3 regions of the Desulfitibacter alkalitolerans DSM 16504 genome follow, and region 2 is predicted to be linked to each of the others. Evidence: riboswitches for the same ligand, from Rfam matches in the RefSeq annotation. Region 2 holds a riboswitch; each other region holds the start of a gene.
The links. Region 2 has a riboswitch for cobalamin ahead of K364_RS0117455 (energy-coupling factor ABC transporter permease). Riboswitches for the same ligand answer to the same signal wherever they lie in the genome.

Region 1 (5,311 bases), on a different contig from region 2:
GCCGTTAATGCATCACTTTGGAGTAAATCACAATAGGATTTCCCTTAACAAGCTCGTAGAGGTGCTGTGTCATAACCCGGCTAAAATCTTTGGCATGTATCCAAACAAGGGCACCTTAACTGTTGGTACTGACGCAGATATTGTCATTTTTGACCCGAACAAAAAGGTTCGTCTAGGCACAGATACCCTTCATATGGGCAGTGACTATTCACCTTATGAAGGAATTGAGGTTCAGGGTTACCCAAGTACAACTATATTAAGGGGCAATATAATAGTAGAAAATGGTCAGTTTTTAGGGGAAAAAGGCTTTGGGCAGTTTATCAGAAGAAAACAGCCCCAATATGTCTAGGCAGTGATACGCTAAAATGCCATTAAGGTAAAATAATGGTAACGCTCCAAACAGTATATAGCAGTATATAATCAGTATACTAAATATTTAATTCAAACCTTTCAGATACTTTTTGTAACAAAATGACGCTAAAAATATATGATGTATTAATGTATCTAAGCTTTTATACTAAGAGGTTTCCAATTGCAAAAGGCAAGTGCAAGCTGTTTACACGGAATAGATGTTTCCCATTGGCAGGGGGAAATAGATTGGCATTCTGTAAAAAAAGCTAATATAAGCTTTGCCTATATTAAATCTACTGAAGGAAGAACATATACCGATCCCAGATTTATAAGTAATGCAAGGGGAGCATTAGCAGCAAACATCCCAACAGGTGCATACCACTTTGCCAGGCCAGACAATAATCCAACCAAACAGGGGGCTATTGAAGAAGCGAAGCATTTTATCAAAACCATGGCAGAAGGCTTTGGGAAAAATAGAGTTGGTGACATACTTCCGGTTTTGGACTTAGAGGTACCGCCGGCCAAAAAAGACTCCAAAGCAGCTACCCATGAAATTTTAGAGTGGGCTGCCTCATTTGACCGCTATTTTACAGAGAATACTGGCAGAGCTTTAATGCTTTATACTGGAAGCTATTTTATCAAAGAACATAACAATTTTAATCATCCTGCCCATGGCTTTATCCTTGCTCATATGCCCCTTTGGATTGCAATGTATCCCCATGCAAGGGGTAACCCGGAATATCCTGACAATGCAGGTGGTTGGGCCAGATGGACAGCATGGCAGTACACCAATTCAGGAAAGGTGAAAGGCATCAAGGGAAATGTTGATTTAAACTGGGCTGTGCCAGATCTGATTAGGAGCTGCTAGTACTTATCCTATGTGCATCTTAACCTGCTTCATCTTCCCAGAATAGAGCTCTGGCTCCATCAAATCTAATAATAATTCTATTCATCTTAAGTATTTGTTGGGCAGGCATAACGAACATCTGGAAGGTGATAGGAAAAATAATAGAAATTTCTTGACATTTCCAGTAGTGGAAATTAAAATGTTGATAAAGTTAATAAACTGCTATGTGCAAATTGGTGCCTCCAGATGGAGGTCAAAAGGGAATTGGGTGCAAGTCCCAAACGGTCCCGCCACTGTAACCGGAGAGCTGCTTTACAAATATCCACTGTTCTTCACGCCCTTTGGGATAAGGAGAATGGGAAGGAGTAAAGCCGCAATGATACGGAAGTCAGGAAACCTGCCTGTTTGCAAGAGGAAAGTCTCTCGGGAATAGAGACAGACAACTGCAGCATTGAGGATGATGGTAAAGTCTTCAGCCAGATTTTTATTTTGGCTGGGGACTTTTATTTTTTCTATCTAAGGTTGGGGACTTTTTAATATTAAAAACCAAGGAGGTAAAAGCAATGTCTTTACTGAGAAATGCTCAAAATGGTATTGTCACCAGAGAAATGGAGCAGGTGGCAGCACAAGAAAAAGTCAGTCCTGAATTTATCAGACAGGGAGTAGCTGAAGGTAAAATTGTCATACTTAAAAATGCTAATCACACTAATGCAGTACCCCTGGCAGTAGGTGCCGGACTTAAAACCAAGGTTAGTGCAAGTGTAGGTCTATATGGGAAAGATGCAAGTATTGAAAATGAATTGGAAAAAATCAGGGCAGCTGTTGATGCCGGCACAGATGCCATAATGGACTTGAGTGTAACAGGTGAGATTGATGCAATGCGTAAGGAAGTTTTATCTGCAGTTTCTAAACCGGTAGGTACACTTCCCTTATATCAGGCCCTTGCTAATGCTGGTATTAAATATGGATCATCTCTTAAAATGACAGCAGATGATCTTTTTGAAGTAATTGAAGCTCAAGCGGCTGAAGGAGTGGCCTTTTTAGCACTTCATTGTGGCACCACCATGGCTATTATAGAGCGTGCAAAAAGAGAAGGTAGAATTGATCCCCTTGTAAGCTACGGAGGATCTCATCTCATAGGGTGGATGGTACATAACCAGAGGGAAAATCCCTTATATGAATACTTTGACAGGGTTCTGGAAATTGCCAAGAACTACGATGTAGCTCTAAGCTTTGCTGACAGCATGAGACCTGGCTGCCTGGCTGATTCCTTAGACGGTGCACAGGTTCAAGAATTGGTAGTACTGGGGGAACTGGTACAAAGAACAAGAGATGCTGGTGTTCAGGTTATGGTTAAGGGCCCAGGACATGTTCCACTTAACCAGATAAAAACGACCATTGAACTTCAGAAGGGACTATGTAAAAATGCTCCATATTTTGTATTTGGTCCCCTTGTAACGGATACAGGTGTGGGTCATGATCACATAAGTGCAGCCATTGGCGGTGCAGTAAGCTCATGGGCCGGTGCAGACTTCATCTGTTATGTAACACCTGCCGAGCATCTTGGTATTCCCAATGCTAATCAGGTTCGAGAAGGAGTAGTAGCTGCCCGTATTGCTGCCCACTGTGGGGACCTGGCCAAGGGAATGCCTGCTGCTGTAAACTGGGATCTTGAGATGTCCATTGCCAGAAAAGCCCTTGACTGGGATAAACAGATTTCCCTGGCCATTGATCCTACTACCGCAAAACTAATCTGGAAAGAAAGAAGTGATGATTTCTCCTCCAAATGCAGCATGTGCGGACAATACTGTGCCATGGAGATAATCTCCAAGTATTTAAATACTGATACTAAACATGCATGCTAAATGTAGCTCTTAATATTAGAAGAAATTATTATTTATGATAAATTCCACGGTTTAAATAAATGGCTAAGAGGTCGTTGTACTCTCAGATATGAAATGCATGTTTAAATAGTTAGTTAAAAGAAGGGGTGATTAATAATGACTCAAATGTTAAAAGCACGAGCTGGAAAAATCACTGAAGAAATGGAAAAAGTAGCTATTCAGGAAAATGTAGATGTTAAATTCATTCGTCAAGGTGTTGCCGAGGGAACAATTGTTATCCCTAAAAACAAGAACCGCAGCCGTTCCAGGATTTGTGGAATTGGCAAGGGATTAGATATTAAAGTAAATGCTCTTATAGGCACTTCAAGTGATAGGTCTCAGGCTGAAATGGAAGCTAGAAAGCTAAAAGCCGCCGAGGAAGCAGGATGCAACTCCTTCATGGATTTGAGTACAGGCGGAGATATTGATGCCATGAGAAGACAGACCCTGTCCCTGGCAAGGGTGGCTGTAGGAAGTGTACCTCTCTATCAGGCTGGAGTTGAAGCCATTCATAAATATGGAAGCGTGGTGGAAATGAGACCTGATGACATACTTGACACAATTGAAAAACAAGCAGCTGACGGCCTTGATTTTATGGCTATTCACAGTGCCTTGAGCTTAGATGTGCTGAAAACCCTTCAAAAAACCGGCAGGGTTACTGAAGTGGTCAGCCGTGGAGGTTCCTTCCTAACAGGTTGGATGTTTCACAACCAAAAGGAAAATCCGCTACTAGAACATTTTGACCGCCTGCTGGCAATTATGAAGGAGTATGATGTAGTTTTTAGTGTTGGAGACGCAGTTCGACCAGGTTGTACTGCTGATTCTCTTGACCAGGTGCAGCTTAAGGGATTGATGCTGGCCGGCGATCTAGTAAAAAGAGCATTGGAAGCTGGAGTACAAGTTATGGTGGAAGGTCCAGGCCATGTTCCCTTAAACCATATTGAGTCCACCATTCTTCTTCAAAAAAGACTCTGCTATAATGTTCCCTATTATGTTCTGGGATTTTTGGCTGCAGACATAGCACCTGGTTATGACCATATTACCGGTGCAATTGGAGGAGCTTATGCAGCAATGTGCGGTGCTGATTTCTTGTGTTATTTGACTCCTGCCGAACATCTGGGTCTGCCAAATGAGGAGGATGTTAGAACAGGTGTAAAAGCTATCAAGATAGCAGCTCAAGCAGCGGATATTGCAAGGGGAAGAAAAGGTGCATGGGATAGAAATCTGCAAATGGCAAAAGCCAGGGTTGCCCTTGATATGGATAAACAAATTGAACTTGCTCTAAACTCCAGCAGCCTACTGGAAGCAAGAGCCAAAAACAAAGGTAATGCTCCCTGTGTTTGCGCTGTATGTGGTCCTGATTGTGCAGCTGCCGCTGCTGCCAGATATTTTGGCATTGGCTAGCAGGGGAATAAGCAGGTTTGTCCCTTTTCCAGCCAAATCAAATGGGGGGAGATTGTATGTTTAGTAGAATTCTTCATGATAAGCCTAAAGAAGAATGTGGTGTATTTGGCATCTATGCCCCCGGTATAGATGTAGATGCCGCTCAGCTAACATATTATGGCCTCTATGCCCTACAGCACCGGGGACAGGATAGTGCCGGAATAGCCGTGTCCAATAGTCAAAGCATTAATGTCCATAAAGGTCTGGGCCTGGTTGCCCAAGTTTTTAATGAAAATAATCTAAAGCAGCTAAAGGGAAGCATGGCCGTTGGTCATGTTCGTTACTCGACTACCGGTGCCAGCTCACTTGAAAATGCTCAACCTGTTATTTCCAGGTTTTCTGATAAAACCCTTTGCCTTGCACATAATGGAAACCTAACTAATACTAATGAGCTGCGTCAGCATTTGGCTAAGAATAAGGTCTTCTTTCAAACAACTAGTGATAGTGAAATTATACTGCAATTGATTAGCCAAAACAGTACACTTTCACTAACAGAAGCTGTCAAGATGACAATGCACCAGATTAAGGGTGCTTATTCCCTGGTAATTATGACAGAAAACCAGTTAATTGGTGCAAGAGATCCTAAGGGTATGCGGCCCTTATGTTTTGGGACCTTGGGAGAAGGTTATGTACTGGCTTCTGAATCCTGTGCATTAGACGCTGTTGGGGCACAATTTAGCAGGGATGTAAAACCTGGAGAGATAATTACCATAGATCAAGCTGGGATAAAGTCCACGCAATTTCCTCTTTCAAGTCAACGGAGCCTGTGTATTTTTGAGTATATCTA
Region 2 (5,311 bases):
ACGTGTAACTATAATATCAGAATTGTACATTCTAAAGGTTGCTTTATTTATTTTTACTGAAAAAGGTCCCTGCATGGCAATAATGTCTTTTGCCGCCACTCCCATATCCTGACACTTCTTAATAACCTTCCAATCAGGCAGAACCCTGACTACAACTCTTTTCCCCCTTAATTTATCATTATTAATAAACTTCTCCAGATTATAACTCCCTGTTGTCAGGAAAATAGTGTTGATACCCTTTATAGCTATCTTTTCAATAGCTTCCTCAAAGGAATAGACTGTTTTTATTAAAGGACTGCTGGGAAGCTCCAATTCCTCTCTTAAAAAACGAATATATCTTGGTTTGTTTGCCAGGGCAGAGAGCATGCTGTGGTAGTTATTGCTATTTTCCAAATCAGCATCCACCACACATTTTACTTTAGAAAAGTCAATCAAATGGAAAGTCTCAGCGTCAACTAAGCATTCATCAAATGATAATTTTTTAAGATTCTCCCTGCTGGTCCGTGTTTTAGCCAGAATTCTCAGCTCATGGCCTTGAGCAGCAATTTTTTCAGCAATTTCTATTCCTTCCCTTACACCTACCAAAAGAAAAATCATTTAAGCCACCCCAATTAAGGAATAATAAAGTACATCTAAGAGCAAAAAACTAATAACCCCCAGTTGGGACTAAATAGTTCTACGCGCGTGCGCGTTTAATTAATGAAAAAATTTGAAAAAGTTCTTGCTTATTCTTGGGAGGGTTAGATTCTAAATCTACTAATTCACATTTCTTTAAATAATCCCAGATATCAAGTATTACCGGTGTTTCCATACAGGAGCTGCTTACCCATGCATTATTAGAAAATACCTCAAAGGGAGTTCCTTTACCCAATATCCTTCCTTTGTCCAGTATAAATATGGTGTCTGCCCATGAATATGCCATATTAACATCATGTGTCGAAATAAGAATAGTTTTTCCATCTTGATGCAGTTGATTAAGCACATTTATCATTATCTTTGAATTGCAAGGGTCTAGTCCTGCAGTTGGCTCATCACAAACAACCATTTCCGGTTCCATAACTAATACCCCTGCCAAAGCAACCATTTTTTTTTGACCCACACTTAAAAAATGAGTTGGTTTATGAAATAAATTGTCAATACCAAGCTGCTCACCGACCTGATGTATTCTTTTTAATGCTGCTTCTCTAGGAACACCAATGTTCATTAGGCCAAAAGAGATATCCTGGATAACACTTGCAGAGAAAAGCTGGTTATCAGGATTTTGAAAAAGAATACCTACTAATTTCTTGATATTATTTAAAAAACTTTTTTGATATGTATATTGTTCACCTTTATAAAACATCTCCCCAGAGGTTGGTTTTAATAATCCATTTAAATGTAAAAGCAGAGTTGATTTTCCAGCGCCATTTGGCCCCAAAATTGCTGCCCTGGTATTAAGCTCTATGGCCATATTAACTCCCTGCAGTGCATTAGTTCCATCACTATACTGATAAGATAAATTTTTGGCTTCAATAATATTTTTTGGCAACCTAAAACCTCCCAATGAAGTATGTTAGAACAATTACGGCATCAAAGGCTAATATCCCAGCAAGGTTTCTTTTTTTAGGCTGATATTCTTCCTCAATAACCCTTAATTCACCATTAAACCCTCTAGAAAGAAGCGCATTGTATGTTTCATCAGTATTTTTAATACATTTAATAAACAAATTAGAGCACAGGTAAGAAAGTGACTTGAGCTTACCCATAAAGCCATTATAACCACACCTGGATACTTGTGAAATGTAAATATTATTGGCTGTTTTAAAAAATACAAAAATATTATTGTAAATAAGGACCATTAAGTCAATTATGATATCTGGAACCATAAGCTTGCGAAGAACATAGATAATCTGAGTCATTGGTGTGGTAAGTGCCAGGAAGTACAAACATGTCACTGCTGCATTAGCTCTAAAAAATAGGTTGATTGAGCTTAATAAAGTTTCATTTGTTACGCCAATCCATAAAGAACCAATTTTAAATGACAGCAAAAAATTTAAGGGTGTAATGGTAATACTCACAGCAACTGCAGCACATCCTATTATCAGAAACCCCATTGGCAGCAGCATTAATTTTAAAAAGGTTTTATAATTTACCCTGGCCACTATAATTATTATCAGCGACATTATAATGGCAACAAAAACAGAAATGACTATGGAGTTAAGAATAAGGACCAGGGCCATGGTTAGAAGAGCAAACATGAACTTTTCTCCGGGGTGAACATCCCGGAGAAAAGAAAAATAAGCATATTGATCAATGTGTGTCATGCAGCATTACACCCACTTCTTTTTTGACCAATTCTATAACCCAGATAAAAACAGATAAACCCCGCACCAATGGCGGCCTGCAGTGCAAACAGCAGGCTTTCAATTTCTCCCCCTGGAGGCTCCCATACAGAAGCAAACCATGGTTCATAATTAGGATTTATTTCTCCAACTGCTTCTTCTGCTAACCCATCCGCACCTTCAAACTCTGTACCAAAGTTAATTATCAAAGGGACAATAATTAATCCAATTAGCAACAACATCAATAAAACATTATTTTTACCAGACACTAGAAGTCACCACCCTTAAACAAAAATTAGGAATCAAGAAATATTTAGCCCCTCTATCTCTTGCTTACTGTATGTGTAAAGTAAATTTAGAACCATAACTGTTAAAATTCCTTCAATTATGGAAATGGGAATCTGAGTAAGTCCAAAGACACCCACAAATTTTATCCATGACGCGTAAATGCCACCAACCTCAGAGGGATGGGCTAATGCTAACTGTAAAGCTGTCACCATATAGGTGGCAAAGCTTCCAATTGCTGCTCCAAAAAAAATTGATGCCCATCTGGGAGCTCCAAGCTTTTTTAAAACTATGTAAAATCCATATGTAACAAAGGGACCCACAATTGCCATTGAAAAAACATTTGCACCAAGGGTTGTTAGTCCTCCATGGGCTAAAAGAACAGCTTGAAATACCAGAACTATCAAACCTATAACAACCATAATAGTTGGCCCGAAAAGAATAGTCCCTAGACCCATGCCTGTAGCATGTGACGAACTCCCAGTAATAGAAGGAAGTTTTAAAGCCGACATTACAAAGGTGAAAGCACCAGCAAAAGCAACAAGCAAAATTGTTTTTGGATTTTCCTTAACAAGCCTGTTAATATATCGAATCCCTAGGATTAAAAATGGCAGCATTATTATTGACCAAAACCCTGCCCATCCCATGGGCAAAAACCCCTCCATAATATGCATTGCAGCTGCTTCCTCAGGAATAATAAACAAACATAATAGTACTGCTAATCCAGTTAATAACCTCATATAAATTCACTCCCCCATTTTTATTCAATACTCTTAATCCAATCCATTCAAAACCTATCAGCAGCAAAATACATAAAAAAACAGCACCAAACTAATCACCTCACAATAGATGAATTAGAATAGGCTGTGTACTGGCTATAGTGTCATCATATGCATAAGCTATCTTAAGCATATTCCCCTTACAGTCATAGGCTCGGACTTTCACCGATTTATTTTAAGCTTAATCCCTCAGGATAAGCACCTAACATTATTTACTTTAGAACCATGGATATAAAACAAAAACCTGTACCACATGGGATACAGGAATATAACGAAATTATTTCATACGCCCATACACCGTGGGTACGACAAGAAATACTAAACAAGCAGGTATCCTGACTTAGGCTCATCATTTCTTTAGCACCTTCCCAGACTCCCTAAAGAGTTAAACCCAGTGGCATATTGCTAAGAAATTCACCATTACAGTGGCGGGACCGTGCTGGAATTACACCAGCTTCCCATTTAATTTCCATTATGGAAACTTGTTTAATACCATATTTAATTAATAATTATTCTATCATGATATTTGGATAATTTCAATTTCTATTTCAATTCATTTTAAAAAAACTATTGCATTTGAGCAAACTATTGCATTATTGCATTTTTAGATTTAAGTCCTATCGCTCATTAGCTATTCTTTCACTTACATACAAATAGATTGCTGCTTCTAATCTAACTTTCTGCAAAAAGCACCCCATTTGGTAAGGCTTTTCTATTATTCCATTATTGGCAGCTGCATTGGCATGGCAGCCACCGCTGCATAGATATCTAGCCCAACAGCTTTTACATTCTTCCTTGTTATAAATATGGGCTTTTTTAAAACCCTCAACTAGCTCACTGTTAACTACGCCTTGAAATAAATCCCCCAAACGATATTCTTCTTTGCCAACAAATTGATGGCATGGATACAGGTCACCCTCCGGCGTCACTGCAAGATACTGAAAGCCTGCACCGCAACCAGTTAATCTTTTGGGTAAACATGGGCCCCTCTCCAGATCCACATTATAATGAAAGAAATTGAAGGGTTTCCCTGCTGCTTTTCTTTTTAGATATTCTCTGGCCAGTCTGGCATACTCATTTTTTAGCCTTTCCTTATCCTTTTCTTGAAAGGCAAACGCCTCAGCAGAATTGGCTACTACTGGTTCTAAAGAAATTTCAGTATAACCCTCATCGGCTAAAAACAAGACGTCTTCTGCAAAATCCAGGTTGTTCCTTGTAAAGGTTCCCCTAACATAGTAGTTTTCACCCTTGCGAGAATTCACGAGGGATTTTATCTTTGGTGATATTAGATCGTAGCTTCCATCTCCGGAAGGTACTGGCCGCATTTTATCATGAATTGCTTTTCGACCATCTATACTCAATACCACACTAATATTTTCCCTGTTTAAGAACTCTTCCTTTTCCTGATTTAAAAGTAATCCATTTGTAGTTAAGGTAAACCTGAAGGTTTTACCCTTTTGGGAAGCCTTTTGTTTTCCATATTCAACTAGTTTTTTAACTGTATCCCAGTTTAGTAAAGGCTCCCCCCCAAAAAAGTCCACTTCGCATGTGGGCCTATTCCCGGAATTATCAATAAGAAAGTCTAAAGCTCTTTTTCCTACCTCTAAGCTCATGCTGTTTTTTGGACCACCAAAGTTACCTTTGCCTGCAAAGCAATAGGAACAAGCAAGATTACAGTCATGGGAAATATGTAGGCACAAGGATTTAATTACATTTTCCAATTTACTTACAACACTTTCCTGGGATATGGTACTTGCCCCAAAAAGGGTACCCTCCTCAACCAGGGAATAAAGCTCTTGCAAAGCTTCATCAACAACTACATTAGAGTACTTTTCTAACTGTTTCCTAAAAAGCTTTTCATTGGCGCCGCTGTTTTTTAAGGCATCCAAAGTACTCCACATTATCTCATCTAATATATGAACACTT
Region 3 (5,311 bases), 170 kb from region 2:
CTGCAATGTTGCCATCCTTGTCTCTAAGGGGAGTTGCTTTAGCCCAAAGATAGGCACCTGAATCACCAATTGCCGGGCAAAAGACCTCGCCTATTAAAGATCCATCCTTCACTCTTTCCATGTATGAATATCCTCTGGCCAGTTCTTGGTTATAATTTAATACCATGTCTATTAGTATGGGTCTTCTTGAGTTAAAAAATGGCAGGGCGTATTCATAATTGCCTTTGCCAATGATGCTTTCAGCCTTGATACCAGTAAGTCCTTCAATAGCCTTATTCCATAACAAAACCTTTCCGTATTTATTTATAACAAAAGTAGCCTCAGGCAGCGAATTGATAATATCAGCCATTTTTCTTTCCGATTCCTCAAGGGCTACCTCTGCGCGCTTTCGTTCATCTATATTTTCTATAGCAGTACTTAAATACTTGAAATTACCTTCAGCATCTTTTACAAGTGAAATGTTTAAACGACCCCAGATAATCTGCCCATCTTTTCTAACATACCTTTTATCAATACAGTAGTTCTCAATTTCACCGGTTATTAATGAGTTGTACAAATGTATATCCTTTTGCAAATCCTCATAATATGAAAACTTAGAAAAATGCATCCTGGACATTTCTTCAACTGTATAACCCAAGAAATTGCACAATGTCTCATTTGCTGTCAATGTATAGCCCTTAATATCAGAAACACCAATTCCTACTGATACATTTTGAAAAAAGGAGCGATATTTTTCTTCACTTTCTCTAAGAGCATTTTCAACTTGTTTTTGAGGTGTAATATCTGAATAAATACCGTAGCCTGCAACCACTTCTTCATTTATTATAATTGGTATTCCTTTAACAATAACGTTAACTGGCTTATTTCCCTTTCCATATCTTACAGTTTCAAAAGAATTAGATTTGCCTGATAATATCTCTTTAGAAGTTTCTACTGCCCTTGCATACTCATGAAGATATGTCTCATTTTCTAATTCACCTACTAACACATCCTCAATTTTTTTGCCCCTGATTTCATCAATATGGTAATCAAAAAGCTCTGTAAATCTGCTATTGATTTCTACTATTCTGTTTTCTCTATCAAAGTATACAATGGCATCAGTCGCATTTTTGAAAAGGGCTTCAAAGTGCTTATTTTCTAACATAAAAATTCCGGTATCATCCTTCTTTTTTTGTGTAGAAGACATTTATTTATCACCCAGCCTTAATTAAACAAAAACACATTATCTGAGAATTCTACATTATTTTCTAATAACCTTGTTTCTTTGAGAAGTTTTTCTGGGATTACGTAAAAAAATGGCAACAAACTGATTTGTCGCCATTTTCATAAGCCTTATTCTTTGTTACTAACCCCTGCTTCTTCAAAGGTAGCCATTTCATGGATTATCTTAACAGCTGCTTCTATTAGATGAAAAGCTAAAGCTGCTCCTGTACCCTCTCCTAACCTTAAATCCAAGTACAAAACAGGCTGTAGGCCCATGAAATCTAACATGATTTTGTGTCCCGGTTCTTGAGATAAATGGGAAGCAAGCATATATTCTTTGCATTCCTTCTTCATGTTATAAGCCACTAAAGCCGCTGCTGTTGAAATGAAACCATCTATAACAACCGGCACCCTTCTTGCTGAAGCTCCGAGAATCACACCTGTTAAGGCGGCAATCTCCAATCCACCAACCTTTTTTAAAACATCTAGTGCATCTGTTGGATCTGGATTGTTAACTTCCAGGGCTTTTTTAATTACCTGCTGTTTTTTTATCAGCCCATGGTCATCAACCCCAGTACCTCTACCAGTAATAAACTCCACATCTTTCCCACTAAAGCATGCAAGAATGGCACTGCTTGGAGTAGTATTTCCTATCCCCATTTCCCCAGTTCCTATCAATGCTGCACCTTTATCAATTTCTTCATTTACCAGCTTAATACCCACTTCAATGGCAGCTACTGCCTCTTCCTCTGTCATGGCTGGCCCCTTTGCCATATTCCTTGTACCAGGTCTGACCCTGCAATTATTTAAGTCCGGATGGTCTATTGGCTCCCCGGCTACTCCCACATCTGTAACAACTACCCTGGCTCCAGCATGGTTAGATAAGACATTTATTGCCGCACCATTATACAAGAAATTAAGTACCATCTGGGGTGTCACTTCCTGGGGAAAAGCACTAACACCTTCTTCTACCACCCCATGATCACCTGCCATTGTCATTACCACCTTATCCCCTAGTGTTGGAAGGGGATTTTCCTGAATCTGTGCTAGCTGTACGACAATTTTCTCCAGCACCCCCAAACTCCCAGGTGGTTTAGTTAGATTGTCTAACCTTTTCTGAGTTTCTTCTCCCATGGCTGGATTAGTTTTAACAATGCTTTCAAGGGTTTCTTTGAATAGTTTCACTTTGTTTACCTCCTCCTTTTAATGTATAAAAAAAGTTCCCAAGCTTAACAGCTCAAGAACTTTTCCATCATCCTTAAAGACCTAATGCTTTAGGCAGGTTTCCTGACTCCCGATTCAAACGCCTGTGGCCAGCCTTCCCAGAGAAACCTCCAGTGACATAACCTGACTCATCGATTACAGTGGCGGGACCGTACTGGAATCTAACCAGTTTCCCTTTTACCCCATATCTGGGCACCTAATACATTAAATATTCATTTATTGACATTATAATATTGTTGACCATCAATTTCAATATATTTTGAACACCATTATTTTGGGCATCATTCATTATCTCTCTATTATTTTCAAAAAGCTTTGATTATGGGCAATCTCCAAAGTTTATTTATAGTTAGCACAAGGCCCAATACATTTTCCACATACATCTGCAAAACCAATGGCACTGTGCTCATCAGCTACTTTTAGGAGCCTTTCATAACATAAAGGTTTATTAATACTATTTTCAGTTAATGCCCCAACTGGGCAGTTTTTTACACACTTCAAGCAGCCCTTTCCTTCATAAAACAGACAATATTCCTTAGCAGGCTTTACTGTTGGTTCTATAAAGTGGCTAATAGCAATACTGCCAAATCTGCCTGCACATCCAACTGGAGTTATTAGCATTTTATTAACTCCAAATGTACCCAGACCTGCGATGTAGGCAATACTCCTATGAGACCAGGCAGCTGTAAGAGTTTTTTCGTCAAAGTTATGTGTAGCCTTTTGATAAGCAGTTTCAATTCCTAAAGCATTAAGCCTCTCACTTAATAATATGCATATTTCATTTATTAAAGAATTGGCATTAATATATGCACTTGCCCATTTTTCTGAGACCCTGACTCCATCTCTATTGGATCGTGCTATTTCTATATTAAAGGGAACATAAAAAGTTACAATGGTTTTGACATTTTTTAATAGGTCCTCGGGCATTAAGTGATGAGGATGTAATTTTTTTAGTTCCAGGAACAAAGGGTCATTTGGATTGGCATATCCTATTAAGGGTTCCCTGAAGCCAAAGGGACTTTTCTGAACGGCTTCAATTATTGTACACTCAATGGCTGCTCTAATTTTATCCATAATGTTCTCTCCCATATTTAATATCCTTACTACCTATTATACAACCATACAGATTTTATAAAAAGCCTTATTTACCAATGTAATATTATTTCTCAGCAGTTAAAGCAGGTAAAAAAATAAGACAAGAGAAACGTCACCTTGTCTTGTTTTTGTTTGATGGTGCCTCGGGGCGGAATCGAACCACCGACACGAGGATTTTCAGTCCTCTGCTCTACCGACTGAGCTACCGAGGCATATATGGTGACCCGTAGGGGACTCGAACCCCTGTTACCGGCGTGAAAGGCCGGTGTCTTAACCGCTTGACCAACGGGCCATTTTAAAATTAAATGGTGAGCCATCCGCGACTCGAACGCGGGACACCCTGATTAAAAGTCAGGTGCTCTACCGACTGAGCTAATGGCTCTCATGTCAACAAGTCACAAGTGTACACTACTAAATCCAAAGTGTCAATAGAAAAATGTTTTAAATAATTTCATTATATTTCAAATCATCCATTTAAAGCAGCCTACTCTGATATCATATTATTTTCTACCATTAAAAGATGTTCAAACATTCTTTTACGAGCTTCCATTGAGTCACCATTTTTTATAGCTTCATAAATACCCTCATGAGCATCTAAAAGTGTTTGGGGCATTCTTTCTGTTGAATACAGCTTTTGGCGACTGGTGCGCATGGTATTTTCAATGGTATCTGATACAGTATTCATAAGCCTAGTTAATAAAACATTTTGTGAAGCCTGGGCAACTGTATAATGGAACTTCCAATCCGCCTTTTCACCAATTTCTGATTGATCAACATCTCGCTTCATTTCATCCAGGGCTTCCCTCATCTTTGCCAGGTCCTCTTCATCACGTCTCATTGCCGCCAGACCAGCCGCTTCTACCTCTAATCCTTTACGTACCTCTAAGATTTCAATGACAGTATCCCTTTCCATCAACAAAACTAACGCAAGGGGTTCAATAATTGAATCAATGCTTGTCTGCTTAATAAAAGTGCCTTCACCAGATTTAATTTCAACCAGACCCATTAAATGTAAGGCACTTAAAGCCTCCCTCACTGATGCACGGCTAACCTTAAGTCTGTCTGCCATCTCTCTTTCCGATGGCAATCTATCACCTGGTTTTAGGTTTCCTTCAGTAATCATTGCCTTAATCTGTTCTACAATTTGCTCATAAATTTTTCTGGGTTTTATTGGTTTGAATTGCATTAAGCATACCCCTCATCTTACCTTTAGTTTAGTAATAATTTTTCTTACATTCTTCTTTTTAAAGTTTAGCATTTCCTCATGTCAACGTCTATATTAAAATTCACCCTAATAAAGGTAATATTGAGCACAAAAGAAAAAACTGCCCTGAAAAGTTTATACTTAACAGGGCATGATGTGTTTAGTATTTACCGTCTAATATTTGTGCCGTGTGTAATACCTTTGTATTAGATTTTTTAACATCTAAACCACCCCGCAGTGACATTAAGCACCCTGGACAGTCAACAGCAACCAATGCTGCATCAGCATTTTCCACATTTTTAAGCTTACGATTTAGCATTTCTGCAGAAACCTCTGGCAGCTTCACACAATAGGAGCCGCCAAAACCACAGCAGCGATCTGCCTCTTCCATTTCTGTATAATCTAGATGTGGCATTGCCTGTAATATTTCTCTAGGTTCTTTTTTCACACCCATGCCGCGATTCAAGTGACAGGAATCGTGATAGGTGACTTTAATGGGACTTGTACAAGCTACATCACATGCAGCGGCAACTTCCTTAACACTAAGACCTTGTTCATTTGAATCCAGAATATGAACAAGCTTTA

Region 1: linked by a shared signal. The riboswitch ahead of thiC (phosphomethylpyrimidine synthase ThiC) and the one ahead of K364_RS0117455 (energy-coupling factor ABC transporter permease) in region 2 are both predicted to bind cobalamin.
Region 3: linked by a shared signal. The riboswitch ahead of cobT (nicotinate-nucleotide--dimethylbenzimidazole phosphoribosyltransferase) and the one ahead of K364_RS0117455 (energy-coupling factor ABC transporter permease) in region 2 are both predicted to bind cobalamin.

What each region holds. Positions count from the first base shown of each region.
Region 1 is NZ_KK211102.1:17,257-22,567, forward strand. It holds gene hydA (dihydropyrimidinase) at 1-349, shown strand, start outside; gene K364_RS24240 (glycoside hydrolase family 25 protein) at 533-1,219, shown strand; cobalamin riboswitch at 1,416-1,617, shown strand; gene thiC (phosphomethylpyrimidine synthase ThiC) at 1,762-3,063, shown strand; gene bzaB (B12 lower ligand biosynthesis ThiC-like protein BzaB) at 3,199-4,485, shown strand; gene purF (amidophosphoribosyltransferase) at 4,542-5,311, shown strand, end outside.
Region 2 is NZ_KK211103.1:198,211-203,521, forward strand. It holds gene K364_RS24660 (precorrin-6A/cobalt-precorrin-6A reductase) at 1-597, opposite strand, end outside; gene K364_RS0117440 (energy-coupling factor ABC transporter ATP-binding protein) at 677-1,528, opposite strand; gene cbiQ (cobalt ECF transporter T component CbiQ) at 1,530-2,303, opposite strand; gene K364_RS0117450 (energy-coupling factor ABC transporter substrate-binding protein) at 2,300-2,590, opposite strand; gene K364_RS0117455 (energy-coupling factor ABC transporter permease) at 2,624-3,346, opposite strand; cobalamin riboswitch at 3,694-3,886, opposite strand; gene scfB (thioether cross-link-forming SCIFF peptide maturase) at 4,003-5,311, opposite strand, start outside.
Region 3 is NZ_KK211103.1:30,403-35,713, forward strand. It holds gene K364_RS25820 (PAS domain S-box protein) at 1-1,186, opposite strand, end outside; gene cobT (nicotinate-nucleotide--dimethylbenzimidazole phosphoribosyltransferase) at 1,333-2,388, opposite strand; cobalamin riboswitch at 2,464-2,642, opposite strand; gene K364_RS0116605 (hypothetical protein) at 2,767-3,501, opposite strand; tRNA gene K364_RS0116610 (tRNA-Phe) at 3,659-3,734, opposite strand; tRNA gene K364_RS0116615 (tRNA-Glu) at 3,740-3,814, opposite strand; tRNA gene K364_RS0116620 (tRNA-Lys) at 3,829-3,904, opposite strand; gene K364_RS0116625 (FadR/GntR family transcriptional regulator) at 4,007-4,708, opposite strand; gene ldhH (L-lactate dehydrogenase (quinone) large subunit LdhH) at 4,887-5,311, opposite strand, start outside.